Regions from separate parts of the Nocardioides zeicaulis genome, predicted to be linked through region 1. Evidence: predicted binding sites of a transcription regulator. Region 1 holds the regulator's gene; each other region holds the start of a gene.
What was found. Region 1 encodes LexA, which represses DNA repair genes until DNA is damaged. Its sites were predicted from a motif close to TCGAACANNTGTTCGA; they were not measured.

Region 2: a site for LexA is predicted at 2,490-2,505, ahead of recA (recombinase RecA). Genes of this name have one in related genera too.
Region 3: a site for LexA is predicted at 4,846-4,861, ahead of imuA' (DnaE2-dependent mutagenesis accessory factor ImuA'). Genes of this name have one in related genera too.
Region 4: a site for LexA is predicted at 4,879-4,894, ahead of ACFFJG_RS16980 (HNH endonuclease signature motif containing protein). Genes of this name have one in related genera too.

The regions. Positions count from the first base shown of each region.
Region 1 covers NZ_JBHLXH010000001.1:1,311,350-1,318,429, forward strand. Annotated here, with positions in the region: gene ACFFJG_RS06465 (hypothetical protein) at 1-287, opposite strand, end outside; gene ACFFJG_RS06470 (LysM peptidoglycan-binding domain-containing protein) at 602-952, opposite strand; gene ACFFJG_RS06475 (SDR family oxidoreductase) at 1,131-1,460, opposite strand; gene ACFFJG_RS06480 (SDR family oxidoreductase) at 1,478-1,918, opposite strand; gene lexA (transcriptional repressor LexA) at 2,076-2,798, shown strand; gene ACFFJG_RS06490 (NAD(P)/FAD-dependent oxidoreductase) at 2,911-4,128, shown strand; gene ACFFJG_RS06495 (sulfotransferase family protein) at 4,192-4,926, shown strand; gene ACFFJG_RS06500 (DivIVA domain-containing protein) at 4,940-5,344, shown strand; gene ACFFJG_RS06505 (ATP-dependent DNA helicase) at 5,351-7,080, opposite strand, start outside.
Region 2 covers NZ_JBHLXH010000002.1:9,798-16,877, reverse strand. Annotated here, with positions in the region: gene ACFFJG_RS14650 (AMP-binding protein) at 1-544, shown strand, start outside; gene ACFFJG_RS14645 (GNAT family N-acetyltransferase) at 555-1,034, opposite strand; gene ACFFJG_RS14640 (DinB family protein) at 1,079-1,615, shown strand; gene ACFFJG_RS14635 (class I SAM-dependent methyltransferase) at 1,612-2,244, shown strand; gene ACFFJG_RS14630 (DUF3046 domain-containing protein) at 2,241-2,435, shown strand; gene recA (recombinase RecA) at 2,643-3,695, shown strand; gene ACFFJG_RS14620 (regulatory protein RecX) at 3,685-4,467, shown strand; gene ACFFJG_RS14615 (phosphoribosyltransferase) at 4,514-5,002, shown strand; gene ACFFJG_RS14610 (PPK2 family polyphosphate kinase) at 5,035-5,889, shown strand; gene ACFFJG_RS14605 (HipA family kinase) at 5,886-6,650, shown strand; gene ACFFJG_RS14600 (DUF3037 domain-containing protein) at 6,647-7,033, shown strand.
Region 3 covers NZ_JBHLXH010000002.1:176,422-183,501, reverse strand. Annotated here, with positions in the region: gene ACFFJG_RS15385 (error-prone DNA polymerase) at 1-2,477, opposite strand, end outside; gene ACFFJG_RS15380 (Y-family DNA polymerase) at 2,508-4,088, opposite strand; gene imuA' (DnaE2-dependent mutagenesis accessory factor ImuA') at 4,125-4,835, opposite strand; gene ACFFJG_RS15370 (sensor histidine kinase) at 5,046-6,800, shown strand; gene ACFFJG_RS15365 (tetratricopeptide repeat protein) at 7,004-7,080, shown strand, end outside.
Region 4 covers NZ_JBHLXH010000002.1:502,457-509,536, reverse strand. Annotated here, with positions in the region: gene ACFFJG_RS17005 (DEAD/DEAH box helicase) at 1-971, shown strand, start outside; gene ACFFJG_RS17000 (DUF5709 domain-containing protein) at 1,038-1,508, shown strand; gene ACFFJG_RS16995 (RidA family protein) at 1,637-2,017, shown strand; gene ACFFJG_RS16990 (hypothetical protein) at 2,042-2,545, opposite strand; gene ACFFJG_RS16985 (P-loop nucleotide/nucleoside kinase family protein) at 2,997-3,476, shown strand; gene ACFFJG_RS16980 (HNH endonuclease signature motif containing protein) at 3,480-4,679, opposite strand; gene ACFFJG_RS16975 (methyl-accepting chemotaxis protein) at 4,960-6,972, opposite strand; gene ACFFJG_RS16970 (hypothetical protein) at 7,055-7,080, opposite strand, start outside.

The DNA of each region.
Region 1 (7,080 bases):
GACTGGACCTGATCGGCGGCCTGACCACAGGACTGGCACTGACGCGAAAGCTTCCGGAACTCGGCGACTTCACCGGTCTGCTGCATTTCGTTGCTCACCTGGACCCACCGGCGTACAAAGTCCTCCGCGCTCTCGGCCTCCGCCGTCTCGGACTCCGTCGGCGAGGGCGAGGCGCTGGTCGGGTCGGGCATCTTCGGCGTGGGGCTGGGCTCGGGGTCGCCGTCGGAGCACCCGGCCAGCAGGAGCGGGGCGAGGACGGAGAGCGCGAGCGCGCGGCGTACGTGCATGAAGGGCCTTCCCGAGACAACGTCAGCACCGGTGAAACTACCCATCCGGAGCTGCCGAGAAACAGTCCCAGGAGCCGATCTGTGGACAACCGCGACCAGGGTGGCGGCAGACGACACCCGGAGGAGGCCGGCCCGTGTCGTATGCCGCCACCCTCACCACGGCAGCCCGGCAAGCTGCGTAGCCGACACATCGGAGATCGACTCGCTCAACCTGCTCCCGACATGCGCCGAGGGGCGGGCCTGGTGGCCCGCCCCTCGGTCTTCCCCTTGGTTCCACCAGCCGGGGTCGAAGCGGCTGATGGAGGCCTCGCGCGTCAGTCGGTGACGACCGGGACGCGGAGCTTCTGGCCAGCCGAGAGGCTGGCGGACTCGAGGGCGTTGAGCCGCTCGATCTGATCCATCGCGGAGCGGACGTCGCCGTCGGTGGAGATGTCGCTGGCGATGTCCCAGAGGGTGTCGCCCGGGGCGACGGTGACGACCTCGGTCGGGACCTGCTGGCCCGCCGAGTCGGTGCCGACGGCGCCGCCGGCGAGCATGACCGCCACCCCGAGGACCAGGAACAGCGAGGTCAGGAAGACCACGAGCCGGCCGCGCCGGGTGAGCCGCACCGCCGAGCGACGGGCGGACGTGGCGGTGAAAGCGGGGGAAAGGCTGAGGGTGCTCATCGTGGCCTCCTGGGGAAGATCAGCCGGGTGTCTCGGTCGAAGGAATGTCTAGTGATGACCACCGACAGTGGGTCGGTCTCGCTCAGACGTTCGATCGAACGTGTGTACGACGATAGAGCAGGTGTTCGAACAGATCAAGGACCTGGGCGAACAAATGTTCGACGGCCCCGAAGGCGGCTCAGCGCCGACGCATCGACCGCCGCCCCTGGGCCGCGAACAGCCCCACGACGTGCGGCGCCGCGCCGGGTGTGAGCGCGGCAGCCCGCGCCACTCCCCCGCGCCAGCCCGGCACGGTCCGCACCACCCGCCGCGAACCGAGGAGGGCGACCGCGGCCGTCGCGACCTGGTCGACGGTGAGGATCGGGCCGCCCGAGTGCACCAGCTGGGCTCCCATCCCGTCGGGGTCCTGCGCGGCGAGCATCGCGGTGTCGGCGCCGTCAGGGCACAGCGCGTGCACCCGGACCCCGCGGGGCGCCTCGGCGTTGACCGAGGAGCTCAGCGACACCACGCCCGCCTTCGTCGCTGCTACACGCTGTAGCCGGGGGCCGGGGTGAGGCCGGCGAGCGAGGCGACGTTGACGACGTCACCTCCGGCGGGCCCGAACGCGTCGAGCGCCGCGCGGGTGCCCCACATGGTGCCGAGGAGGTTGACCTCGACCAGGCGGCGCACCTGCTCGTCGGTCAGCGCGACGAGCGTCCCGTCGTCGCCGACCCCGGCGTTGTTGAACCAGGCCGCCAGCGGGGCGTGGCGCGCAGCCTCGGCGGCCACCGCCCGGTGCGCGTCGGGGTCTCGCACGTCGTGGACCAGCCCGGCCGCTCCGATCTCTTCTGCGGTCGCGGTGACCGCCTCGGAGACGTCGGTGACCACGACCCGGTGACCGCGGGCGACCATCCGCTCGGCGATCGCCCGCCCGATCCCACGCGCCCCACCCGTTACCACACAGCTCGTCGTGCCCACGCTCGCCATGCGGCCGACCGTAGCGACACGCGGGTTCGAACAGGTGTTTGATCCGCGGGCGTCCGCGGCGCTACGGTGGCCCCACTGCTCCGGGTGGACGGAGCACGACACCAGCAGCACACCAGCAGCACGTCAGCAGGACACCGTGCCGGGAGGACTGAGCCAGATGGCCAAGCAGGACGACAAGAACGTCATCGAGATGCCCGACGGCCCGCCGGACGCCACCGGCCTGACCCCGCGCCAGCAGCGCGTGCTGGCCACGATCAAGGACTCGATCGAGACGAAGGGCTACCCGCCCTCGATGCGCGAGATCGGCCAGGCGGTCGGGCTCACGTCGTCCTCCAGCGTGGCCCACCAGCTGCGCGTGCTCGAGGGCAAGGGCTTCCTCAAGCGCGACCCCAACCGGCCCCGCGCGCTCGAGGTGTTCCTGCCCGAGGTGATGGCGGCGCGCCGCTCGATCTCGAGCGCCGACGAGTCGAGCGTCGACGAGACCGGGATCGGCGACGTCTCCCCCACCGCGGTCAACATCCCACTCGTGGGCCGCATCGCCGCCGGTGGCCCGATCCTCGCCGAGGAGCAGGTCTCCGACGTCTTCCCGCTGCCCAAGCAGCTCGTCGGTGACGGCACGCTCTTCCTCCTGGAGGTGTCCGGCGACTCGATGATCGACGCCGCGATCTGCAACGGCGACTACGTCGTGATCCGGCAGGAGCAGACGGCCACCAACGGACAGATCGTTGCGGCGATGATCGAGGGCGAGGCGACCGTGAAGACGTTCCAGCGCAAGGACGGCCACGTCTGGCTGCTCCCGCACAACAGCGCGTACGACCCGATCCCCGGCGACAACGCGACCATTCTTGGTGTCGTCACGGCGGTCCTGCGCAGCCTCTGAGGCACTCCTCGCCCGGCCTTCCGACGGCCCTCCACCCTGCGGGGCGGAGGGCCGTTGATTGTGGTGCACCGAGCGGACACGATGGCGGGACCACCCATCGCGAGGAGCCCGCATGAGCCAGGTCCAGGAGTCCTACGACTACGTCGTCGTCGGCGCCGGCGTCGCCGCCACGAGCGCCGTGAAGGGGATCCGCAGCCAGGACCCCTCCGGCACGGTCGCGGTCCTCGGCTCCGAGCCCGACAGGCCGGTCTACCGACCCGACCTGTCGAAGGCCCTCTGGCTCGACGCCGAGAAGAGCCTCGACGACTCGTGGCTCTCCGGCGACCTCGAGGACGACGACGCGGTCGACCTCCTCACCGACACGACGGTCAGCGCGATCGACCCCGGTGCCCACGCCGTACGCCTCGCCGACGGCACGACCGTCACCTACGGCAAGCTGCTGCTGGCCACCGGTGCCGAGCCGCGCACGCTCGACCTCCAGCCCGGCCCGCGCGTCCTCTACTACCGCACCGCCGCCGACTACCAGCGGCTGCGCACCCTCGCCGGCCCCGACAGCCACGTCGTCGTGGTCGGCGGCGGCTACATCGGTTCGGAGATCGCCTCGGCCCTCGTGCAGAACGACGTCTCCGTCACCCTCGTGCTCGACCTCGAGGACGTGCAGGAGCAGATGTTCCCCCGTGCGCTCGCGGCCAGCCTCACCAAGGCGTTCACCGACCGCGGCGTGACGGTGGTGCACGGCTCGGTGAGCGCCGGCGAGGACACCGGCGACGGCGTGCGGATCCGGCTCGACGACGGCACCGAGGTGGTCGGCGACGCAGCCGTGGTCGGCGTCGGCGTGCAGCCGCGCACCGGGCTCGCCGAGGCTGCCGGGCTCGAGGTCGACAACGGCGTCGTCGTCGACGAGCACCTGCGCACCAGCGCGGAGGACGTGTACGCCGCGGGCGACGTGGCGTCGTACCCCGACGCCCTCCTCGGCCGACGCCGCGTCGAGCACGTCGACCAGGCCGAGAAGTCCGGCGAGCACGCCGGCAAGGTGATGGCCGGCGCCGGCGAGGCCTACGAGTACACCCCGATCTTCTGGTCCGACATCTTCGACGCCGGCTACGAGGCGGTCGGCGAGACGAAGTCCGACCTCGACATGGTGGAGGACTGGAAGGACGGCCAGCTCGGCACCGGCGTCGTCTACTACCTGAAGCAGGGCTCCGTGCGCGGTGTGCTGCTGTGGAACGTCTGGGACAGCACCGACCAGGCTCGCGAGGTCATCAGGGAGACGCGTGACGCGCCGCTCGACGACCCCGAGGTGCTGCGCGGCCGGATCCCGTTCGGCTGACGGGGTCTCGAGGCTCGTCGCCGGAGCTCCTCGCACCCCGGCGCCCGGTGTAGCCTCGCGGCGATGTTCGAGCACGCCGGCGCGACCCCGTCCCCCGAGGTGTTCCGCACCCGTCCGGGCAACCGGCGCCGGCTCACTCCGCCGGGCGAGGCCGAGCTCGACCGGCTGGGGCTCGCCGGGGAGGCGTCGGCGTGGCTCAGCCCGCTGGCGTACAACCTCACGGTGAGCCACAGCCACCGGTTCGTCTGGTACCGCGTGGCGAAGGTGGCGACCCGGACCATCCGCCACCACTGCGAGAGCCATGGCGTGAGCCTGGACGTGGACCACGCGATGCGGGTCAGGTACCCCCTGGCCAGCTTCACCGACTACTTCACCTTCGCCTTCGTGCGCGACCCGCTCGACCGGTTCGTCTCGGCGTGGCGCGACAAGGTCGTCGGAGCCAACTACTACTCCTTCGACGACGCGACGCACGCCCGGATGCAGACGGTCGAGGAGTTCGCCCGCTGGACCGCCGCGCAGGACCTGTCGGCGGTTCCCGGCACCGACCAGCACCTCACCCTGCAGAGCCGGATGATCGATCTCAACCGGGTCGACTTCGTCGGGCGCCTGGAGACCTTCGACCGCGACTTCGCCGAGGTGTGCGAGCGCATCGGCGCGCCGACCGTGCCGACCGCCCCGCGGAACCAGACCGCGCCCGGCGGGCAGGACCGCCGGGTCTCCGACGAGCTCCGCGCGCTGGTGACCACGATGTACCGCCGTGACTACCAGCTCTTCGGCTACGACCCCGACCGCCCGTAGACCGGAGCCCGCCATGACGCTCGCCCAGCCCCGCTTCGCCACCACCAAGCTCACCGAGGGCTACGACGTCGGCGAGGTGGACGACCTCGTCGACCGGGTCCTCGCCGCGCTCGCCCAGGAAGGCCCGGCCATGACGGCCGAGCAGGTGCGCGACGTCCGGTTCACGCCGGTGCGGCTGCGCGAGGGCTACGCGATGGGCGACGTCGACGACTGGCTCGACCAGGCGGTCGTCGCGCTGCGCGCGCAGGCGAGCGGCGTACCGCCCGAGGTCGCCGCGCCCGACACCGGCGCGGCGTACGTCCCCGCCGCACCCCGCCCCGACGCCATCGCGCGCGCCGACGACCGCTCCACGCGGGTGGCGATGGCGTGGGGTCTGGCCGTGGTGGCCGTGGTGCTGCTCCTGGTCGCCGTGCTCTGACCCGGCTCAGCCGGCGCCGAGCCGCTTCAGCGCCTGGCGCACCAGCGCCGGGTCGGTGGTCGACCACATCGGCGGCAGCGACGCCTTGAGGAACCGGCCGTAGCGGGCGGTCTCGAGGCGCGGGTCGAGGACGGCGACGACGCCGCGGTCGGTGGTGGTGCGGATCAGCCGGCCGGCGCCCTGCGCCATCAGCAGCCCGGCGTGGGTCGCGGAGACCTCCATGAAACCGTTGCCGCCACGGTCGTCGGCGGCCTTCGCGCGCGCCGACATGAGCGGGTCGTCGGGCCGCGGGAACGGGATACGGTCGATGATGACCAGCTGGCAGGTGTCGCCGGGCACGTCGAGGCCCTGCCACAGCGACAGCGTGCCGAACAGGCAGGTGTGGGGGTCCTCGACGAACTGCTTGGCGAGCTCGGGCAGCTGGGCGTCGCCCTGCGCGAGGGTGGTGAGGTGCGGCAGCCGCTGGCGTACGGCCTCCGCCGCCGCCTCCGCCGCGCGACGCGAGGAGAACAGGCCGAGGGTGCGGCCGTCGAGCGCGTCGACGAGGTCGCAGATCTCGTCGAGCTGGGCCGGCCCGAGCCCGTCGCGGCCGGGCTGGGGCAGGTGGCGGGCGACGTAGAGGATGGACTGCTGGCCGTAGTCGAACGGCGAACCGACGTCGATGCCCTTCCACGGCAGCGCGCCCTCGGCGTCGGTGGTGGCGACTTGGTGCCCGAGCCGCTCGGTGGGCTTGAGGCCCAGCGAGGTGGCGACCGCGCCGAACTCGCCGCCGAGCATCAGCGTCGCGCTCGCGAAGACGACGGTCTTGTCGGTGAGCAGCTTGTCGCGCATCTGCCCCCACACTTGGAGCGGCGCGACGTGGAGCCGGGCCGGGAACCGGTCGCGGGCCTCGCCGAGCCACAGCACGTCGCGGTCCGAGCCGGCCGCCATCCGCTCGGCGTTGACGAAGACCTCCTGCACCATGCCCTTGGCCTGGGTGCGCCCGGCGTCGGCGTCGCCGTCCTTGCCCTCCTTGCCCGACTCGCGCGGGAACGCCGACAGGGTCGCGCGGGCGGCGTCACGGACCGCGACGAGCGCGTCGGAGAGCTGTGGCGGGACCATGTCGATGCGACCGGCCGGCAGGGCCGCGAACGCCTCCGCGAGCTGGCCGGCGGCGTCCTCGAGGTCTCCGGCCGGGTCGCCCCCGGCGTCGTCGGCCCAGCGGCTGGCGCGGCGCGCGGCCCGCTCGACGTCACCGGCGCCGAGCTCGTCGGTGGCCGCCTGGGTGACGCGGGCGACCAGCTCGTGGGCCTCGTCGATCACGACCGTGTCGTAGTCGGGGATCATCGGCACGTCCTCGATCGCGTCGATCGCGAGGAGGGAGTGGTTGGTGACGATCAGGTGGCTGCGCTGGGCCTTCTCCTTGGCGAGCTCGGCGAAGCACTCCTGGCCGAACGGGCACTTGGTCGCGCCGAGGCACTCGCGGTGGTTGACCGAGACCTGGCGCCACTCGCGGTCGGTGTGGCGCGGGGCGTTGTCACGCTCGCCGCTGCCGCCGGCCTCGGACTCGTCCTCAGCCCACTGCCGCAGCTCGAGGACCTTCTCGGCCATCGAGCCCATCGGCACGTCGACGAGGGTGCCCTGGTCGTCGGGAACGCCGGCGCGGACGCGGTGGAGGCAGGCGTAGTTGGAACGGCCCTTGAGCACGGCGTAGGAGGTGTCGATGCCGGGGACGTCCTTGACCGCCTCGACCAGCC
Region 2 (7,080 bases), on a different contig from region 1:
CCCGCACCTCGAGATCCGCATCGTCGACCCGGTCACCGGCGACACGCTGCCGCGCGGCGAGGCGGGCGAGTTCTGCACGCGTGGCTACTCCGTGATGCTGGGCTACTGGGACGACGAGGAGAAGACTCGCGAGGCGATCGACGCCGACGGCTGGATGCACACCGGCGACCTGGGCGTCATGGACGACGACGGCTACGTCCGGATCACCGGGCGGATCAAGGACATGGTGATCCGCGGCGGGGAGAACATCTACCCGCGCGAGATCGAGGAGTTCCTCTACACCCACCCCGACATCGAGGACGTGCAGGTCGTGGGCGTCCCCGACGAGAAGTACGGCGAGGAGCTCTGCGCCTGGCTGCGGATGCGCCCCGGGGCCGCACCGCTCGACGCCGACGGCGTGCGCGCCTTCGCCACCGGGAAGCTGGCGCACTACAAGATCCCGCGCTACGTCATGGTGGTCGAGGAGTTCCCGTTGACCGTGACCGGCAAGGTGCGCAAGGTCGAGATGCGCGAGGTGTCCACCCGCGAGCTCGGCCTGGCCTGACCGCGGGCGCTCAGCCCAGCAGCCTCTGGAGCCAGACCAGGTCGACCCAGCGGTCGTGCTTGCGCCCCACCTCGCGCATCGTCCCGACGACCTCGAAGCCGCACGCGCGGTGCAGCGCCATGCTGGCGTCGTTGGGCTGGGCGACGGCGGCCACCACGACGTGGACGCCGTCCTCGGCGAGCAACGCGAGGAGGGCGTCGTACAGCCGGCGCCCGGTGCCGAGGCCCTGGTGGCCCGCAGCGACGTAGACGGTGGTCTCGCGGGTGCGTCCGTAGGCGGGCTTGGGCCGGTAGGGGCCGGACGTCGCGTAGCCGACGACGACGCCGTCGCGGTCGGCGACGAGGAAGTGGTCGTCGGAGACGAGCCTCTCGCGCCATGCCTCCAAGGGGCGTCCCTCGACGTCGAAGGTGGCGTGCCCCTCGCGCGCCTCGCGCTCGTAGATCGCGGCGACGGCGGGGAGGTCGGCAGGAAGTGCGCGGCGGATGTCCACGCCGCGCATTGTGCCCCCGGCGGCCGCTGGGTTGGATGAGGCGCATGACCGCGACCCCCGACGGCATCGTGCCCGACACCAAGGACTGGACCTGGGTGCTGGAGCGTCCCTGCCCCGACTGCGGCTTCGATGCCTCCGCCCAGCGCCTCGACGACCTCCCCGACCTGCTCCACGACACCGCGACGACGTGGGCCCGGGTGCTGGAGCGCGGCGATGTCGCAGAACGTCCCGAGCCGGACGTCTGGTCCGCGCTGGAGTACGGCTGCCACGTGCGCGACGTGCACGTCCTCTTCGCCGAGCGGCTGCGCTCGATGCTCGAGGAGGACGAGCCGACCTTCGCCAACTGGGACCAGGACGCGACGGCCGTCGCGGCGGACTACGGCAACCAGGACCCGGCCGCCGTGTCGGCCGCGCTCGTCGAGGCGGCGGGTCACGTCGCCGAGGTCTACGCCTCCGTCACGGACGCGACGAAGGACCGGCCCGGTGTGCGCTCCAACGGCGACCGCTTCACCGTGGCCTCGCTCGGCGCGTACCACCTGCACGACGTGGTCCACCACCTCCGCGACGTGGGCGTGCGGTGAGGGACGAGGCTCTCGACCGCACGGTCCACGCCTACGACCTCGACGCCGTCGCGTACGCCGAGGCCTCGCCCCCCGTGCCGGAGGCGGTCCGGGCGGACCTCGCGGCGTTCGCCGCGCGCCTCGGCGCCGGCGCGCGCGTGCTGGAGGTGGGTTCCGGTGGCGGCCGGGACGCGCTCCTGCTGGAGCAGGCCGGGCTGGTGGTGCGCCGCACCGACGTGACCCCCGGCTTCGTGGCGCTGCTGCGCCAGCAGGGACACGTGTGCGACCTGCTCGACCCGCTGGCGGACGACCTCTCCTCGCCCGACGGACCGTGGGACGCCGTGTGGGCCAACGCCTCGCTGCTGCACGTCCGCCGCGACGACCTGCCGGTCGTGCTGGCCCGCCTCGCGAAGGTCGTGCGACCGGGGGGCCTGCTGCGCGCGTCGTGGAAGGAGGGTGACGGCGAGGGATGGTCGACGCACGGGTCGGTCACCCGGCCACGCCACTTCACCTACTGGCGCGCCGACGACCTGCGGCGGGTGGTCGCCGGGTCGGGCTGGTCCGTCGAGGGGCTGCGCTCGGGCGTCCCGGGCTCGCGGGGGGAGTCGTGGCTCGAGGTGTCGGCGGTCCGTGATGGGGTGTCGGCATGAGGCACACCGAGTTCTGGGCCCGGCTCGACGACGCGCTCGGACCCGCCTACTCCCGCACGTGGGCCGAGCTGACCGTCCTGCGCGACCTCGACGGCCGCACCACGCAGGAGGCGCTCGACGCCGGCGTGCCGCCCAAGCAGGTGTGGGCCGCCGTGCACCGCCAGCTCGAGCTGCCCGACAGCGAGCGGTGACCGCGACGGCCGGTCGGGGCAGATGCGCCGCGACACGCCGACGCGGAGCGCGCGTCGAACACCTGTTCGGGCTACTGTGCATCCACAGGTACGACGAGGGGCGAGGTTGTCCACAGCCGTGGCGGTCCTGATCAGGGACTGTCGGTGGCTCGCCCTAGCGTCGCAGACGTACCTCACCTCACACGACGACTAGAACGGGACACAGCCATGGCTGGTGCAGATCGCGAGAAGGCCCTCGACGCCGCCCTCGCCCAGGTGGAGAAGCAGTTCGGCAAGGGCTCGGTCATGCGACTGGGCGACGAGACGCGTGCACCGCTGGAGGTGATCCCCACGGGGTCGATCGCCCTCGACGTGGCGCTCGGCCTCGGCGGTCTCCCGCGCGGTCGCGTGGTGGAGATCTACGGTCCGGAGTCCTCCGGAAAGACGACGGTCGCCCTCCACGCGGTGGCCAACGCCCAGGCGGCCGGCGGCATCGTCGCCTTCATCGACGCCGAGCACGCGCTCGACCCGGAGTACGCGAAGGCCCTCGGTGTCGACACCGACGCCCTGCTCGTCTCCCAGCCCGACTCCGGTGAGCAGGCGCTCGAGATCGCCGACATGCTGATCCGCTCCGGCGCGCTGTCGCTGATCGTAATCGACTCGGTGGCCGCGCTCGTGCCCCGGGCCGAGATCGAGGGCGAGATGGGCGACAGCCACGTCGGCCTCCAGGCCCGCCTGATGAGCCAGGCGCTGCGCAAGATGACCGGTGCCCTCAACAACGCCGGCACCACGGCCATCTTCATCAACCAGCTGCGCGAGAAGATCGGCGTGATGTTCGGCTCGCCCGAGACCACGACCGGTGGTCGCGCGCTGAAGTTCTACTCCTCGGTGCGCCTCGACGTGCGCCGCATCGAGACGCTCAAGGACGGCACCGACATGGTCGGCAACCGCACCCGCGTCAAGGTCGTCAAGAACAAGGTCGCCCCGCCGTTCAAGCAGGCCGAGTTCGACATCATGTACGGCAAGGGGATCAGCCGCGAGGGCGGCCTGATCGACGTCGGCGTCGAGGCGGGCCTGATCCGCAAGGCCGGCGCCTGGTACACCTACGAGGGCGACCAGCTCGGCCAGGGCAAGGAGAACTCGCGCAACTTCCTGCGCGACAACCCCGACCTCGCCAACGAGATCGAGAAGCTGATCCTGGAGAAGCTCGGCGTGACGCCGGTCGTCGACGCCCCCGCCGACGGCCTGAGCGACGAGCCCATCGGGGTCGATGACTTCTGAGGAGCGCCGTCCGGCGCCCGACTGGGTCGGTGACGTCGGCCTCGGCGTGAAGGCATGGGTGGGGGAGACCCCGTCCACGCCGACCGCGCCGGGGTCGCGGCAGCCCGGTGGCCCTGCCGGGAGCACTGGCGACGAGGAGCCGGGTCGACCCCGTCGGTCGGCCCGCTCCGGCCGCCAGAAGGGTGGCGCCGGTGGGCGCGCCCGCCACCGCACCTGGGAGGAGCGCGAGGCGGCGAAGCTCGCGCGCGCGGAGGCCGCCGCCGCGGAGGTCGAGGCCGACCCCGAGGCGGTCGCCCGCAGGGTCCTGCTCGACACCCTGACCGGGCAGGCCCGCACGCGTCAGGAGCTCGCCGACAAGCTGGCGAAGCGGGGCGTGCCCGACGAGATCGCCGCCGGCCTGCTCGACCGGTTCACCGAGGTGGGGCTGATCGACGACGCCGCCTTCGCCCGCCAGTGGGTCGAGAGCCGCCACCGCAGCCGCGGGCTGGCGCCACGCGCGCTCCGGCAGGAGCTGCGCCGCAAGGGCGTCGCCGACGAGGCCGCCGCCGAGGCGCTGGAGCAGATCGACGACGACGACCAGCGCGCTGCCGCCCGGGCGCTGGTGGACAAGAAGCTGCGCTCGATGCGCGGTCTCGAGCCGCAGGTCGCCACCCGGCGGCTGGCCGGGCTGCTGGCACGCAAGGGGTACTCCTCGGGCCTGGCCTTCGCCGTCGTGCGCGAGGCGCTGGCCGACGTCGAGGGCGTCGACGACCTCGAGCCGCCCGACCTCTGATCACCCCCCTTCCGCCCGCTCGACGTCCTCTGGTGGGATGGGCGGCGTGAACGACGAGCGTGAGGTCCTCACCTACGACCTGTTCGGCACCGCCACCCGCGAGCTGGCCCAGGCCGTGGCCGACTCCGGGTTCGCGCCCGACATGATCCTGTCGATCGCCCGGGGCGGCCTCGCGCTGGGCATGGGACTCGGCTACGCCCTGGCGGTGAAGAACCTGTCGGTGGTCAACGTCGAGTTCTACACCGGGGTCGACCAGCGCCTGGACGTCCCGATCATGCTGCCGCCGACGCCCGCGGCGATCGACCTGTCCGGGCTGAAGGTGCTGGTCGCCGACGACGTGGCCGACACCGGACGCACCCTCGAGCTGGTCCACGACTTCTGCGAGGGACACGTCGCGGAGGCGCGGACGGTGGTCATCTACGAAAAGCCCCACTCGGTCATCACCCCCGACTACTCCTGGCGCACGACCGACCGGTGGATCGACTTCCCGTGGTCGGTGCTGCCGCCGGTGGTCGGCGACGGCCTGGCGCACTGAGGCGGCGCGGGCCGGTGGGCCATGATGTGCCCATGACGACGTCCGCCATCACCGAGGCCCTCCGGCTGCCCGCCGGTCCAGTGGACCTGACCACGATCGAGACCGATGTCGCCCCGGGCTTCGACGGCTCGAAGAGCGAGGGCAAGGACACGCTGTTCGCGATGGGCGACGAGCTGTCCGACCTCCAGGAGCGGCTGTGGGCCCAGTGCACCGTGGGCTCCGAGCAGCGGGTGCTGCTGGTCCTGCAGGGCATGGACACCAGCGGCAAGGGTGGGGTGCTGCGCCACACCATCGGCCTGGTGGACCCCCAGGGCGTGCGGATCACCTCGTTCAAGGCGCCGACCGAGGAGGAGCGGGCCCACGACTTCCTCTGGCGCGTGGAGAAGGGCCTGCCGCCGGCAGGGTTCATCGGCGTCTTCGACCGCTCGCACTACGAGGACGTGCTGATCGCCCGCGTGCACGGCCTTGCCGAGCCCGACGAGATCGAGCGACGCTACGGCGCCATCAACGACTTCGAGGCCCGTCTGGTCGGCGAGGGGTACTCGATCATCAAGTGCATGCTGCACATCAGCGCCGAGGAGCAGAAGGCCCGCCTCGCCGAGCGGCTGGCCAACCCGGAGAAGCACTGGAAGTACAACCCAGGCGACCTCGACGAGCGCGCCCACTGGGCGGCCTACCGCGAGGCGTACGAGGTGGTGCTCGAGCGCACCAGCACCCAGCTCGCACCGTGGCACGTGGTGCCCTCGGACAAGAAGTGGTTCCGCAACCTGGCCATCGGCCAGCTGCTCCTCGAGACCCTGCGCGGCCTGGACCTCGCCTGGCCCGAGGCCGACTTCGACGTGGAGGCGGAGCAGCAGCGGCTGGCCGCGGAGTCGCCGGTCCAGTGATCCCCACCGTCACCGTCACCCGTTACGTCACCCCGCTCCGTGAGGGCGGCAGCCTGCCCGGCGTCGTCGAGGCCGACGACCTCGGCACCTACGTCTGCAAGTTCCGCGGTGCCGGCCAGGGCGCGAAGGTCCTCGTCGCCGAGGTCGTCGTCAGCGAGCTGGCCACGCGTCTCGGGCTGCGTACGCCCCGCCTCGTCGTCCTCGACCTCGACCCCGAGCTGGCCCGCTACGAGGCCGACGAGGAGGTGCAGGACCTCCTCAACGCCAGCGTCGGGCCCAACCTCGGCATCGACTTCCTCCCCGGCTCGTTCGGCGTCGACGGCCAGGTCGCCACGGCCGACGACGAGGGCGCGCGCGTGCTGTGGCTCGACGCGTTCACCGCCAACGTCGACCGCTCGTGGCGCAACCCCAACCTGCTGGTCTGGAACGGCGACCTGTGGGTCATCGACCACGGTGCCTCGCTCTACTTCCACCACGGCTGGCGCTCCGGGGTGAGCGACCCGGCCCGCTTCGCCGCGCAGCCGTGGGACGTGTCGGGCCACGTCTTCGAGACGTGCGCGGCCCGCGCCCGCGAGCTCGACGAGGAGATCAGCGGCGCCCTCGGGCCCGAGGTCTTCGCGGAGGTGCTCGCCGAGGTCCCGGACGTCTGGCTCGAACCGGTCCCCGGCGCGGAGACGCCCGAGGAGCTGCGAGCGGCCTACGTCGCCTTCCTCACCGCCCGTCTCGGCACGCGCCAGTGGCTGCCGGAGGCTCCCCGGTGACCGCCCCGCGGATGGCCTACCAGTACGTCGTGCTGCGCTGCGTGCCCCGCCCCGACCGCGAGGAGTTCCTCAACGTCGGCGTCGTCCTGCACTGCCAGTCCGCGGACTTCCTCGACGCCGACTGGTCGTGCGACCGGGAGCGGCTGCGCGCCCTCGACCCGGGGCTCGACGTCGACCAGGTCTGCGAGTCGCTGGCGTTCGTCGAGCGGGTGTGCCGCGGCGACGCGCGCGCCGGTGAGGCGGCCCGCCAGCCGCTCGGCCAGCGCTTCGGCTTCCTCAAGGCCCCGCGGAGCACCGTCCTCCAGCCCGGTCCGGTGCACGGCGGGGTCACCGACGACCCCGCCCGGCAGCTCGCGCACCTCCGCGAGCGCCTGGTCGGTTGAGCTGACGCACCTGCACAGCAGGTCGTGTGCAGATGCGTCAGCTCGAG
Region 3 (7,080 bases), on a different contig from region 1:
ACCAGCGACTGGGGGGAGTAGAAGCCCATCGGCTGGTTGCGCAGCAGGCCGGCGAGGAACGCGGCGGGGTAGTGGAGCTTGAACCACGACGAGGCGTAGACCAGCAGCGCGAAGGACAGGGCGTGCGACTCCGCGAAGCCGAAGTTGGCGAAGGACAGGATCTTGACGTAGATCGAGTCGGCGAGCTCGCCGGTGATGCCTCGCCGCTCCATCCCGGCGTAGAGCTTCTGCTTGACCGACTCGATGCGCTCCACGCCGCGCTTGGAGCCCATCGCCCGGCGCAGCAGGTCGGCGTCGTCGCGGCTGCAGTCGCCGAGCGTCACCGCCATCGCCATCAGCTGCTCCTGGAACAGCGGGACGCCGCGGGTGCGCTCGAGGACGGGCACCAGCTCGGGGTGGTCGTAGGTGACCGGCTCCTGGCCGGTGGCACGACGGACGTAGGGGTGGACCGCGCCGCCCTGGATCGGCCCGGGACGGATCAGCGCGATCTCGATGGCGAGGTCGTAGAACTCCCGGGGGCGCAGCCGCGGCAGCGTGCCGATCTGGGCGCGGCTCTCGACCTGGAAGACGCCGATCGAGTCGGCGCGGCACAGCATGTCGTAGACGGCCGGCTCCTCCTTGGGCATCGTGGCGAGGTCCCACTCCTCGCCGAGGTGCTCGGCCACCAACCGCATCATGTGGTCGAGGGCGCCGAGCATCCCGAGCCCGAGCAGGTCGAACTTCACCAGCCCCATCGACTCGCAGGCGTCCTTGTCCCACTGCAGGACCGTGCGCCGGTCCATCCGGGCGCGCTCGATCGGGCACACCTCGCCGATCGGCCGCTCGGTGAGCACCATCCCGCCGGAGTGGATGCCGAGGTGGCGCGGCGCACCCATCAGCTCCTCGGCGAGGGACACCACCTGGGGCGGGATGTCGTGGGCGGCGGGGTCGCCGGCGTCACCGGTGACGACCGCCTTCCAGCCGTCGACCTGCTTGGACCACGCGTCCTGCTGGCCGGAGGAGAAGCCGAGGGCCTTGGCGGCGTCGCGCACCGCCATCCGGGGGCGGTAGGTGATCACGTTGGCGACCTGGGCGGCGTTGCGCCGGCCGTAGGTGTCGTAGACCCACTGGATCACCTCCTCGCGCCGGTCGGAGTCGAAGTCGACGTCGATGTCGGGCTCCTCGTCGCGGTGCGCGGAGATGAAGCGCTCGAAGGGGAGCTGGTAGAAGACGGCGTCGACCGCGGTGATGCCGAGCGCGTAGCAGACCGCGGAGCTGGCCGCGGAGCCGCGGCCCTGGCACAGGATCCGGCGCTCGCGGGCGAACGCGACGATGTCGTGGACGATCACGAAGTAGCCGGCGAAGTCCTTCTCCGCGATCACCCGCAGCTCGTGCTCGAGCCGCTCGCGCGCCTCGGCCTCGTGGGGCACGCCGGCGTAGCGCTCGGCGAAGCCGCGCTCGGCGAGCACCCGCAGCCACGAGTCGGCGGTGTGGCCCTCGGGGATCTGCCGCTTGGGCAGGGCGGGTGAGGCCTTGCGCAGGTCGAAGGCGAGGTCGTCGGCGAGCGTGACGCTGCGGGTGACCGCCTCGGGGAAGGCGGCCATCGCGGCGGCCGTCTCGGCGCCGCTGCGCAGGTGGGCGGACCCGCCCAGGTCAAGCCAGCCGTCCATGTCGCTCAGGCTGCGCCGGGCCCGGACGGCCGCCATGGCCGAAGCCAGCCGGTGGCGCTGGGGGGTGGCGTGGTGAACGTTGCCGGCCGCGACCAGGTCGAGGCCGTGGACCCCCGCCAGCCGGGCGAGGGCGGTGTTGGAGGCGTCGGCGCCGGGCCGCGGGGAGAGCTCGACCAGGACGTCGTCGAGGCCGAAGAGCGAGGTGAGGCGGTCGAGGGCCTCCGAGGCGGCCGCCTCGCCCCCGTCGGCCAGCGCCTGCGGCACCAGGCCCTTGCGGCAGCCGGTGAGCACCACCCAGTGGCCGCGGCCCTGCGCGCCGAGCTCGTCGAGGTCGTAGACCGGACGACCCTTCTCGTCGCCGCGCAGGTGCGCCTCGGTCATGGCCGCTGCGAGGCGGTGGTAGCCCTCGACCCCGCGGGCGAGCACCAGCAGGTGGCTGCCCTCGGGGTCGGGCACGCCGTTCTGCGGGCCGCCGAGGCCCAGTGACAGCTCGGCGCCGAAGACGGTGGGCAGGCCGTGGGCAGCGGCGGCCTCGGCCAGCATCGGTGCGCCGTGGAAGCCGTCGTGGTCGGTGATCGCGAGGGCGTGCAGCCCCAGCCGGACGGCCTCCTCGACCAGCTCCGTGGGCGAGCTCGCCCCGTCGAGGAAGCTGAAGTGGCTGTGGCAGTGCAGCTCGGCGTAGGGCGTCACCCGCGCCGGTCGCTCGATCCGCGTGGTGTCGGCAGCCGGGCGCTTGCGGCGCGAGACGGGGGCGTCGTCGGCACCGGGCAGGCCGCTGAGCCGGCGCTCGAGCTCCTTCCAGTGCATGGCGGGGTTGTTCCAGCCCATCAGGCACCCACCCCGCGACGAGGGGCGTGCTCAGTCATAGGCCGCCTCCAGCGACCAGCCCTCGGGCGAGCGGACCAGCAGCCAGGCGCGCCCGTCGGCGCCGACGACCTGGAACCTGGCGGTGGGGCCGCTGCCCCCGGACCACCAGCCCTCGTCGGTCGGCCAGGGACCGGTCCACGCGGTCACCGGCTGCCACGGCAGGACGCCGCCGGACACCCGGAACCGGCAGGGCTCCCCGCTGACGACGCCGCGGTCGGTGACCACGACCAGGTGCCCGGACGCGTCGACCACCTCGGCGGCCGGGGGAGTGGCGAACACCCGGACCGGCGCTGGCCCCGGCACACGTCCGGGCCAGGGCCGGTCGCGGGGGCGCAGGTCGACCGGGCGCTCGCCCCACGGGACCAGGGCCTGGCGGGCGGCGGGGCTGCGCCCGCCCTGCAGGACGGGGCGGCGCACCGCCTCGAAGCCGACCATGCCCTGCACGCGGGCCACGCCCCGCTCGACCAGGTCGTCGGAGGCGGTGCCCCACAGCGCCTCGCCGTGGGCGGCCGCGGGCTCGACGACCTCGGGGACGAAGCGCACCCGGTCGATCGGCTCCCGGACCGCGCCGGAGGCCTTCCGGGCCCGCAGCGCCCCGGCGACCCCCTCGACGGTGCCGGCGGACTGCAGCTGCCAGTGGACCCGGTCGACGAGGTCGCGGGCGGTGAAGTGGCGCGGGTGCAGCCACGCGCGCGAGGAGCAGACCACGCCCTCGGACTCGGCCTCCACGCGCACGGCCGTCGCGACGAGCTGGTGGTGGGCGAGACGCTCGACGAAGCGCTCGGCGGTGGTGCGGACGCTGAAGGTGATCGCCTCGACCGACTCCAGGGCCGGCTCGAAGGGCACCTCGGCCTCGAGCTCGGGCGGCGGGGTCCGGGCCGCGAACAGGGCACGGTCCTCGCCCCGTGCCCGGCGTCGGACGGTCGCGCCGTAGGCGCCGAGGCGGTGCTCGACGGCATCGCCCGGCAGGTCGGCCAGGTCGCCGAGCGTGTGCAGCCCGAGGCGCTGGAGCAGCCCGACGAGCTCGCGCCCGCGGGGCCCGTCGTCGGCCAGGACCTGCACGGGCAGGCGACGCAGGAAGGCAGGGGACCCGCCCTCCGGGACGACGGCCCATGACTGCACGTCGGCGGTGCGGGCGGCCTGCTCGGCGGTGAACAGGTCGTCGGCGATGCCGATCCGGACGTCCCAGACGCCGGTCTCGACCACGGCCTGGCAGGTCGTGGCGGCGGCCTCCTCCTCCGAGCCGTACCAGCTCCCGGGGGCGCGGACGGCGAGCAGCCCGGGCCGCAGCGCCGCCACCCCGGGACGCAGGTCCTCCACGGTGGCCAGCACCGGCTCGAAGGCGCGGGCGTCACGGTCGGGGTTGGCCGTCAGGAGCAGCAGCTCGGGACAGCGCGACTGGGCGTCGCGCCGGCGCTGCCCCCGGCGGACGCCCTCGGTGCGCGCGGGGCCGTTGCACACCTCCACGACGTTGGCGGCCAGGACGGCGGCGGGCGCCCGCAGCGACCGGCCGGCCTCGTCGAGGGCGGCGACCACCGACCAGTCGGGGCACCACAGCACCATCACCCTCATCGCGAGGACCTGCCGACATGTCGACCGGCCGCAGGTTCACCCGGAGGCACGACGGGCCTCCCTGACGTCCCTGACGTCCCTGACGTCACGGACCCGGCCGGCAGCCACGGACGGGCGGTCGAGGAGGTGCACCCCCGGCCAGGAGAGGTCGACGTGCTGGGGCGGGCGGGCGCCTCGGTGGACCAGCACGCGGGCCCGGCGCTCCTGGAGCACGCCGGTGCCGGAGGTGGGGCCGAACCAGCCGGAGGTCGCGGTGCTGAGCCGGGCCTCGACCCGCGGCCACGCGCCGTGCACGACGAGCACGGACGAGCGGGTGCGGAGGCGGGAGTCGAGGATGCCGGCGGTGCGCTCGTCGACCCGGGCCGGCGGTCGCAGCACGACCACCCGCAGCACGTCGACGAGGGCCGCGGTCACCTCCAGCCAGTGCTCGCCCGGGTCGGGCACCACGACGGTGCGCGACAGCTCGACGCCGAGCTCGGCGGCGGCCTCGGCGCCGAAGTCGTCGCACCCGGCGAAGCCCACCCACTCGCCGGCCCGCGACGCGCCGGCGGCGAGCGCGAGCCCGAGCGAGGCGGAGTCGACCGCGTAGGTCGCCCCGGCCCGCAGCGGCACGACGCCGGCCAGGCCGGGCAGCGTCGCGACGGGCTCGCCGGCGGGCGTGCGCTCCATCGCTGCCACGCGCTCGCGCAGCTGCTCGACCACCGACCGCGACGGGTCGAGCGTCGTGATCGAGCGGGCGGAGGACATGTCCCCATCATCGAACAGGCGTTCGAACGAGTCAAGCGAGCCGACCGGGCCAGCCCGGAGGGGTGGTGCACCCCCCAGAAGTGTCTACTCCGGCATGGCCCGGGCGGCCCACCGGGGTCGGGACGTTGGCCCCTGTGCGGTGAAGTGTCACTCCTCCATGGTCGATCCGTGGAAGTCTTTACCCTCAGCACGAGACCGGAGCGAGGTGGGATGGGCACGAACGACGCGGGCGCCCGGACGCGCGCTCCCCGGCCGTCCCTCGGCGTCGTCGCGGCGTCCCTCGCCCTCCTGGCGGCGGTCGTCGGCTACGCCGTCAGCGACACCTGGTGGGTCGACCGCGTCTGCTACGACGGCACGCTCCTCTGCGCCGCCGTGCTCGCCTGGGTCGGGGCCGAGCGCGGCCCCCGCGCCGGACGGACGGTGCCCCGCCTCGTCGCCCTCGGGATCTCGCTGTCCGCCCTCGGGGACTTCACCTGGGACCTGCTCGACCGGCTCGGCCTCCCCACCGACGTCACGGTGGCCGACCCGATGTGGATGTCGAGCTACGTCGCGCTCGCCGGGGCCGTCTGGCTGGTCATCGTGCGGAGCCGGTCCGACCGTGGCCGCGACCCGGCGTTCGTCGTCGACGTGCTGACGGTCGTCGTGGTCAGCGTGCTGGTGTTCTGGCGCTTCGCCGTCGGTGCGATCCTCGGCCAGGAGGGTCTCGGCCCGCTCGCCAAGGTCGTGTGGGCGTCCTACCCCGTCCTCGACGCGGTGCTGCTCGCGGTCGTGGCACGCGCCCTGCTCAGCCCCCGCGCCCGGTCCGCCCTCGGGACCACCTTCGCCCTCGGCGTGAGCGTCTGGCTCCTCTCCGACACCGGCTCCCTCGTCACCTCCTACGAGGGCCTGTGGCGGGTCGTCATCGACGCCGGGTGGATGGTGGCACCGGTCCTCATGGCCAGGTCGGCGTGGCGCTCCCACCCCGACCCCAACCTCGGCGCCGTCGGGGACACCGGGCTCGACGTGCTGCAGGAGAAGGTCCGGGGGTGGCGGGCCTCGCTCGGCATCGCCGTCGTCCCGCTGCTCGTCCCGTCGGCCCTCGAGGTGAGCAGCGACATGCTCCACGCCGAGAGCCACCCGTGGGCCCTCGCGCTCGGCTCGGTCCTCCTGGTGGCACTCGCCCTGGTCCGCACCGCCCTGCTCATGTCGTCGGAGGAACGGCACGTGCGCGAGCTGGTCGCGGCCCGCGACGCTGCCTTGGAGGCGTCCCTGGCCAAGTCGCTCTTCGTGGCCACGATGAGCCACGAGTTCCGCACCCCGCTCACCACCCTGGTGGGGTCGCTCGACATGGTGCGCGACACCACCCTCGACGACGACCAGCGCTTCCTCGTCGAGCGCATGGACCGTGCCAGCACCCGTCTGCGCGCCCTGGTCGAGGACGTCCTCGACTTCTCCGCCATCGAGGCCGGTCGCCTCCACGTGGACGAGCAGCCCTTCGACCTGCACCGCATGCTCGACGACCTGCTCGACGACTACCGGTCGGTGGCCGACAGGTCGGGCGTCGGGCTGTCGTGGCACCGCGACGCGGGCGTGCCGTGCCAGGTGGTGGGCGACGTCGTACGGCTCCAGCAGGTGCTGGGCAACCTGCTCGACAACGCCTTCAAGTTCACCCCCTCGGGGAGCATCGCCCTGCGGGTCGCGACCGTGCGCACCTCCCCCGAGCGCCCCGAGATCGTCTTCAGCGTGTCCGACACCGGGATCGGGATCCCGGCCGACCGGCTCGAGGCGGTCTTCGAGTCCTTCACCCAGGTCGACGGGTCGACGACCCGGCCCTACGAGGGCTCCGGGCTGGGGCTGACCATCGCGCGCCGGCTCGCCGAGGCGATGGGCGGGACGCTGCAGGTGACCAGCGAGCCCGGGCGGGGGAGCACCTTCGAGGCGACGCTGCCCCTGCGTCCGGTCCCCGCCGCCCCGGTCCCGCGCTGACACCGGACCGGAGCGTCACCACCCCTGTCACGGTCACCGCGACCGGGTCTGGTCGAGGAACGCCACCACCATCCACGGCACCGACAGGATGCCGCGCAGGAGCAGGGCGACCAGTGGCGTCCACCCGATCCCGATCCCGACGAGGTCGACCACCCGCGCGTGGCCAGGCGGTGGTGTCGGTGCGCCCGCCTAGCATTCCCGCCGTGAGTGAGACGACCCCCGAGCTCGAGGCCGCGATCGCCCTCGGCTACGCGCGCCGCGACCGCGACGACATGGCGCC
Region 4 (7,080 bases), on a different contig from region 1:
TCTGGCAGTTCCTGGGCTGGATCGACGACACCAGGCCGATGGCCCGGCTGATGGAGGCGCTGGAGGAGACCGACCTGACGCCGGCCGACCACGCCTTCTACCCCGCGGCCCGCAAGGCCGTCATCGACATGGGCATCGTGCGTCGCCGCAAGGTCGACGTTGCCGAGGACATCCCGGCCCGCCGGGTCGCCGACATCCCCGTCGAGCTCGACGACGAGGACACCCGCTCGATCCGCGCCGCCGAGGAGGACCTGGCCCGCCGCCTCGTCCAGCGCTACAAGGCCGCGCTGGAGACCCGTCGTACGGGCTCGGTCGTCGAGGGCATCGACCACGAGCTCGTGCGCCGCGTCGCGACGTGGGAGCGCGAGGAGATGGACCAGGGCACGGGCGGGGAGAACGTCTTCTCGATGTTCCGCCGCATCGGCCGCGCCAAGGCCGGCCTCGCCGCCGACTACGCCGCCCAGCTGGCCCGCAACGTCGGCAAGGTGGTCTTCTTCGCCCGCCACGTCGACGTCATGGACATCGCGGAGGACACCTTCACCCGCCGCGGCCTCAAGCACACCTCGATCCGCGGCGACCAGACGCCGAAGGCTCGGGAGAAGGCGATCGACGCGTTCGTCAACGATCCCAGTGTCCAGGTCATCGTCTGCTCGCTCGCCGCCGCCGGTGTCGGCGTGAACCTCCAGGTCGCCTCCAACGTCGTGCTCTCCGAGCTGTCGTGGACCGACGCCGAGCAGACCCAGGCGATCGACCGGGTCCACCGGATCGGCCAGAGCGACCCCGTGACGGCCTGGCGGATCATCGCCGCGCAGACCATCGACACCCGCATCGCCGAGCTGATCGACGCCAAGGCCGGCCTCGCCGCCCGGGCGCTCGACGGCTCCGACGAGGAGGTCGGGTCCTCGGCCAACATCCAGACCGAGGCGCTGGTCGCGCTGCTCACCGACGCGCTGGAGCGCGAGCTCGGCTGACCCCGCCACCCGGGCCCACCCGTCCGGCCCTTGTCCCGGCCTGTGGGGTCCGGTAGGTCTGTAGGCATGACTGAGGATCGCGAGACCTACCTCGACATGTCGATCGACGACGAGGACCAGCTGCAGCCCGAGGACACCCTGGCCGACGGCGACGTCGACGACGTGCTCGACCGTGGCTACTCCCCGCCGGACCGCGCCCCGAAGGGCTACGACGACTACCCGACCGAGGCCGAGCGGCTGCAGGGGGAGTCCCTCGACGAGAAGCTGGCCGAGGAGGAGCCCGACATCGACCCCTACGCCGAGGAGGACGACGACTCCGACCACGAGGACGAGAACGCCCTCGACGAGGAGCTCGGCCTCGACGAGGCCGACGAGCGTGCCGGGCGCCTGGTCCAGCCCGACGAGGGACTCGGTGAGGACACCGACAAGCAGGAGCTGGCCACCGACGTCGGCATCGACGGCGCCGGCGCCTCGGCCGAGGAGGCCGCCATGCACATCACCCGCGGCCCCGACCCCGACGCCCGCGACGACGACTGAGCCTCACCGACTGAGCCGCACCGCTGCCGGACGGCCGCCTCCCGGGACCCCGGGGCGCGGCCGTTCGCCGTCTCCGGGGCTGGTCGTGGCCACCGGCCGGTGGGAGCATCGGTCCCGGAGGTGGTGACATGCCACGGGAGGTCGTGAGGGCGACGGGCGCGCCCGGCTCGCCGCTGTTCAGCCAGGCTGTTCGCGCAGGGTCGTTCGTGTTCGTGTCGGGCACCACGGGCCTCGACCCGGCGACGGGCCGGATGGCGGGGGACACCGTCCAGAGCCAGACCGCGCAGGCGCTGGCGAACTGCGAGGCGATCCTCCGCGAGGCCGGCGGCTCGCTCGACGACGTGGTCGAGGTCGGCGTGCTGCTCTCGGACCCGGCCGACTTCGCCGGGATGAACGAGGAGTACGCCCGGTGGTTCCCGACCGATCCTCCCGCCCGCCATGCCGCCCGCCTCGGGCCGGAGGTGCCGGGTCTGCGGATCTCGATCCGCATGACGGCCTACCTGGGTTGAGGCCGCGGTCGGTCGGACGCGTCGTCAACCTGGCGGGGTCGCGCGTGCGCCGCGCCACCGCCGTCGACCGAACCACACCAGGGCGACGGCCATCGCGACCCAGGCCAGCGGGGACTCCACGCCGAGCACCGAGGCCCCCGTGCTGTTGCCCACGACCAGGCCCAGCGCCCCGACGAGGCCGAGCGCGGTCCCGAGGACCATCCACATGGCCCCGAAGAACGAGGCGAGCGGGTTGCGCCGGGACCCGGGGTGGATGCCTGCTGCGATCTCCGCCCACAGGTCGCCGTGCGTCGCGCTCGTGGCCTCCATCAGCGCCTTGATGTGGCGCCGTCCGTCCGCCGGGAGCAGCGCCTCGCCGAGGCGGGACACGTCGGCCTCGGCGACCTCGAGGACGTCCGCCGCTGTCACCGGCAGCCCGAGCAGGGCCACCAGCCCGCGCAGCGGGTCGCCGTCCGCCGAGTCCGCGAGGAGGACGGCGCGGATGTCCGCCGTGTCCGCCCCGCTGCTGAGCGCGGCCACTTCGTCCACCAATGCGTCGAAAAGGGGCGCGTCGAGGCCTGCGCCGGCGTGCCGCGTCCAGGTCCACGGCAGATAGGTCGTCGGACCTGTCGGCACGACCAGCATGCGTCTGTCGTCCGACCGTCCCAGCGCGAGTGCGCCGGGATCGACCAGTCCGAAGCGGCCCAGTGGGTTCGACGGCCAGGAGATCGCGCGGACGACGGCGGACGCCGGTGCGCTGTCGGGACCCATGAGAAGCACCTGCCACGGCTCGTCCTCCGGCCCGGGCACGAGCACGGACGGACCCAGCACACTGCCGTACACCCGCGCATGCGGACGTGTCCCTCGGAAGGCGACGACCCAGCGAGCCTCGACCAGGGTTGTCGGGTCGTCCGTCGGCGGCACCCCCGTGTCCATGGCGTCAGTCTCCACCCGGACACGCTCGTGCGTGGACCTGGACGCGCGGACGTATCGTCGCTCCGTGGTGGACGGAGCACGACGAGCCCGGGTCGTGATGATGTGCGGACCCGGTGGCGCCGGCAAGACGACGTACGCCAAGCGCCTCGAGCGTGAGGGCTGGACGCGCCTGTCGTTCGAGGTCGAGCTCTGGGACCGCGGCATCACGACGATCCCGTCGGCTGACGTGGTAGCCGAGGTCGCCGCCGACCTGAAGGAGCGGCTGCTGCGGCACGTCGCGGCGGACGACGACGTCGTGCTCGACTTCGGCTTCTGGTTCAGGCGGCAGCGCGAGGAGTACCGCGCGCTGCTCGCACCCCACGACGTCGTGCCCGAGACCGTGCACGTCGCGACGAGCCTGGCCACCATCGTGAGCCGGGTCGGCGACCGGCACGGCAGGGGCCCGGACGACTGGCCGCTCACCGAGGAGTCGGCGCGGGAGTACTTCGCGGTGTTTGAACCTCCCACCTCCGACGAGGGGCCGCTCGAGGTGGTCGACCGGTGACCGTCACGTCCGCATGGTGAAGGTGACCCGGTTGTCGGCGTGGAGGGTCCTGGCGTAGCGGGGGTCGTGGGCGAGGCGGTGGTGGTGAGGGCAGAGCAACCGGCCGTTGGCGAGATCGGTCGCGCCACCGCGTGACCAGGGGTCGTCGTGGTGGGCGTGGCAGCCGGCCGCGGTGGTCTCGCACCCTCTCGCGGTGCAGCCGCGGTCCCGGAGGGCGAGCGCGAGGCGCTGCGCCTTGGAGAACAGTCGTCTAGCGCGGCCGAGGTCGAGGACCTGTCCGTCGGCGCCGAGGACGGCGGGGATGATCCCGGCCTCGCACGCGAGCCGACGGGCCTGGGCAGCAGACATGCGGGTGCCGTCGTCGAGGAGGGCGGTGGCGTGCTTGCCGAGGAGCTGCTCGAGGGTCATGGTGACCACCACGGTGACGTCCACACCTGCGGTCTGCGGGGTGGCGTCGATCGGGTAGCGCTCGACGTACTCGACGAACGCCTCGCCCATCCGGCGGCGGGTCGGCCTCCGAGGCTCGCCGTGGGGGTGACGGGCCGGGTTGGCGAGCGCGAGGAGCGCTCGGCGCAAGATCGCGCCCACGTGGGAGGGGATGGTGAACCGGCCGTGGCAGCGGCCCTCGCCGTCGTCGACCATCGTGAGGGCCACGACCTCGGCGGCGCGGCGCTCCTCGGCCTCGAGGGTCGCGGCCTCGTGGGCCTCGCTCACCTCGGGGGCCAGCGTGTCGAGGATCCGCTTCCCGATTCGCCGCAGGCCGCGGGCGTCGTGCTGGCGGGCGAACCCGAGCATCGCCTGCTCGGCGCGAGCTCGCAGCACGTCGTCGACGCCGTCCGGGAGCGCGTCGACCGCCTCGACGATCACACGGGCCTGCTCGGCGCGCAGGGTGCCGACCGCGAGGGCCGCGGCGACCGCGGCGTGCTCCGGCACGGTCAGCGACTGCCCGAGACCGGTCAGTCGCCCGGCCTCGGCGCGGGTCAGCTGGCTGCGGTCCGCCCACCAGTGGTGGGTGTGCCGCGCCCCGACCCGGTCACCCAGCCGACGTCGGTCCGCCTCGCCCGCCGTCAGTGCCTGGACCGCGGCCACGCGACCTGCTGCGACGGTGGCCGCGTCGAGCAACGTCACCACGTCGGCGTCGGACACCAGGCCGGGGGACACCTCACCCAGCTCGTCGAGCACCTCGCCCAGCCGCCCCAGCACCGCCGCCACACGTGGCGACGGCCCGTCCGGTGACGGCGCAGCCGTGACACCGGGCACGTGCCAGGGTTCATCAGCCGGCAGGGCACTCACGGGACCAGGCCTCACTGCGCCCGGAGGGCGCGTCGACAACGGGGAACGGCCTGTGTCGTGAGGTGTGTACAGCCTGGTGCGTGGCTATCCGGAGGGCCCGAGCTTGCGCTCGATCATCTGTTCGATTATATGGTGGGCGGTCACCAAGGTCAATGACGGATGCACACGGTGATGCCCAGACGCGGTGCGGTCAGTGCGTCGAGACGCGAAAGGTGCCGGCGAGCTCGTTGAGGTCCGCCGCCATCGCGGCGATCTCGTGCGCGGCCTGCCCGGTCTCGGCGCTGCTGCGGGTGGTCGCCTCCGTGCCGGCGGCGACGCGCGAGACGACCCGGTCGATGTCACCGGCCCGGCTGGCGGCGTGAGCGGCGCCCCGGCTCATCTCGTTCGACGTCGCCGACTGCTCCTCCACCGCTGCGGCGATGGTCGTCTGGAAGTGGTTGACCTGGTCGATCGTCGCCGTGATGTCGCCGATCGCACCGACCGCCTGGCGGGTCTCGCTCTGCAGGTCGGTGACGATGCCGACGATGCGCTCGGTCGCCCGGGCGGTCTCCTGCGCCAGGTCCTTGACCTCGCCGGCCACGACGGCGAAGCCCTTGCCGGCGTCCCCGGCGCGCGCTGCCTCGATCGTGGCGTTGAGGGCGAGGAGGTTGGTCTGGTCGGCGATCGAGTTGATCACCTTGACCATCTCGCCGATCTGCTGCGAGGCCTCGCCGAGGCGGGTGACGGTCCGCTCCGTCTGCCGGGCCTGCTCGACGGCCCGTCCGCCGAAGGCTGCCGCGTCGGAGGCGCTGGCGGAGATCTCGCGGATCGAGGCACCCATCTGCTCGGCACCTGCGGCGACGCTGGAGACGCTGTGGGAGACCTCGCCGACGTTCGCCGACGCCTCGCCCGTCTCCTCGGCCGTCTGCCTGGCGCCCTCGCTCAACCGCTCGCTCACCTGGGAGAGCTGTCCGGCCGAGGCGCTGAGGGAGCCAGCACGCTCCTGGATCCTGACGACGAGCTCGGCGATCTTGTCGGTGAACCGGTTGAACTGGGCTCCGAGCTCGCCGATCTCGTCGGCGCGCGTCTCGTCGACGCGCTGGGTGAGGTCGCCGTCTCCGCTGGCGATCTCCGCGAGACGGTTGCGCAGCCCGATGATCGGTCGGGTCACCGATCGCGCGGTGAGCCACGCGAGGCCGGCGGCGACGAGGAGCCCGAGCAGGCCCAGGAGCAGGAACAGCCTCCGCAGGGAGTGCGCCTCCTGCAGGACGCTGCTCGACGGTGCCGACACGGCCAGCACCCACGTCGACTCGGTGCCGAGCTCGACGGGCTGGTAGACCGTGATCGCCTCGTCGTGGAGGTAGGGGTCGTCCCGGGTCACGACGACGCTCCTGTCGGAGGAAGCCGCCTCCTCCACCCGCTGGAGGGTCGCGCCCGTGACCGACGTGCCGGCCTGGTCGCTGTCCGGGTGCGCCACCACGACGCCCGAACCGCTCAGCAGGGCGGCGTAGCCGGTGTCGTACGGGCGCACGTCGGCGATGCCCTCGCTGAGGGCGTCGAGCCCGAAGTCGGCCGTCACCACGCCGGCGAACGCGCCGTCGATCATGATCGGAGCCACCGCGGTGGTCATGAGGACCTGCTCGCCGTTGATCTCGTAGGAGTACGGGTCGACGACGGTCTCCTTGCCGGTCTTCTTCGGCACCAGGTACCAGTCACCGACTCCTGGGGTGTCGTAGTCGGTGAGCGGGGTGAGGTGCAGGCCCGCGTCGTCCCGGTACCAGTACGGGATGAAGCGGCCGGTCTGGTCGTTCCCCGGGGTGTTGGCGAAGCGGGCATCCTCGCCGTCGAAGGCGTCGGGCTCCCAGCCGGTCGAGACCCCGAGGAACTCGGGGTGCTGGTCGAGGGTGGCGCGCAGGATGCGGGTGAGCTCCGGCCGGGTCGCGTCCCCGCTGGCGTGCAGGGACTCGAACGTCGAGGCCAGCGTACGCACCGTGTCCAACGCCGCGGTGATCTGCAGGTCGACCTTGACGGCCTCCCCGGACGCCAGGGCACGGGTGTACTCCTGCGCGTCATCCGTGGCGAGGTCCGACGTGCGAACGGTCGAGACCAGCGTCAGCGGGACGAGGATGGCCGTCACCACCGCGAGCACGGTCAGGACGAGCCGGACGCGGATGGAGCGCAGCCGCAGGCGGGCACGGACGGGGGAGTCGACGACACTGGTCACGCCTGGCCTGATCGGCAGCCGCTCGCGCATCCTGCAGATTTCGGTCGGGCATCTCGCTGCGTCCACGGGGCGCCGCGCCGCATCACCCTGCCGCGCGCACGCCCGCGG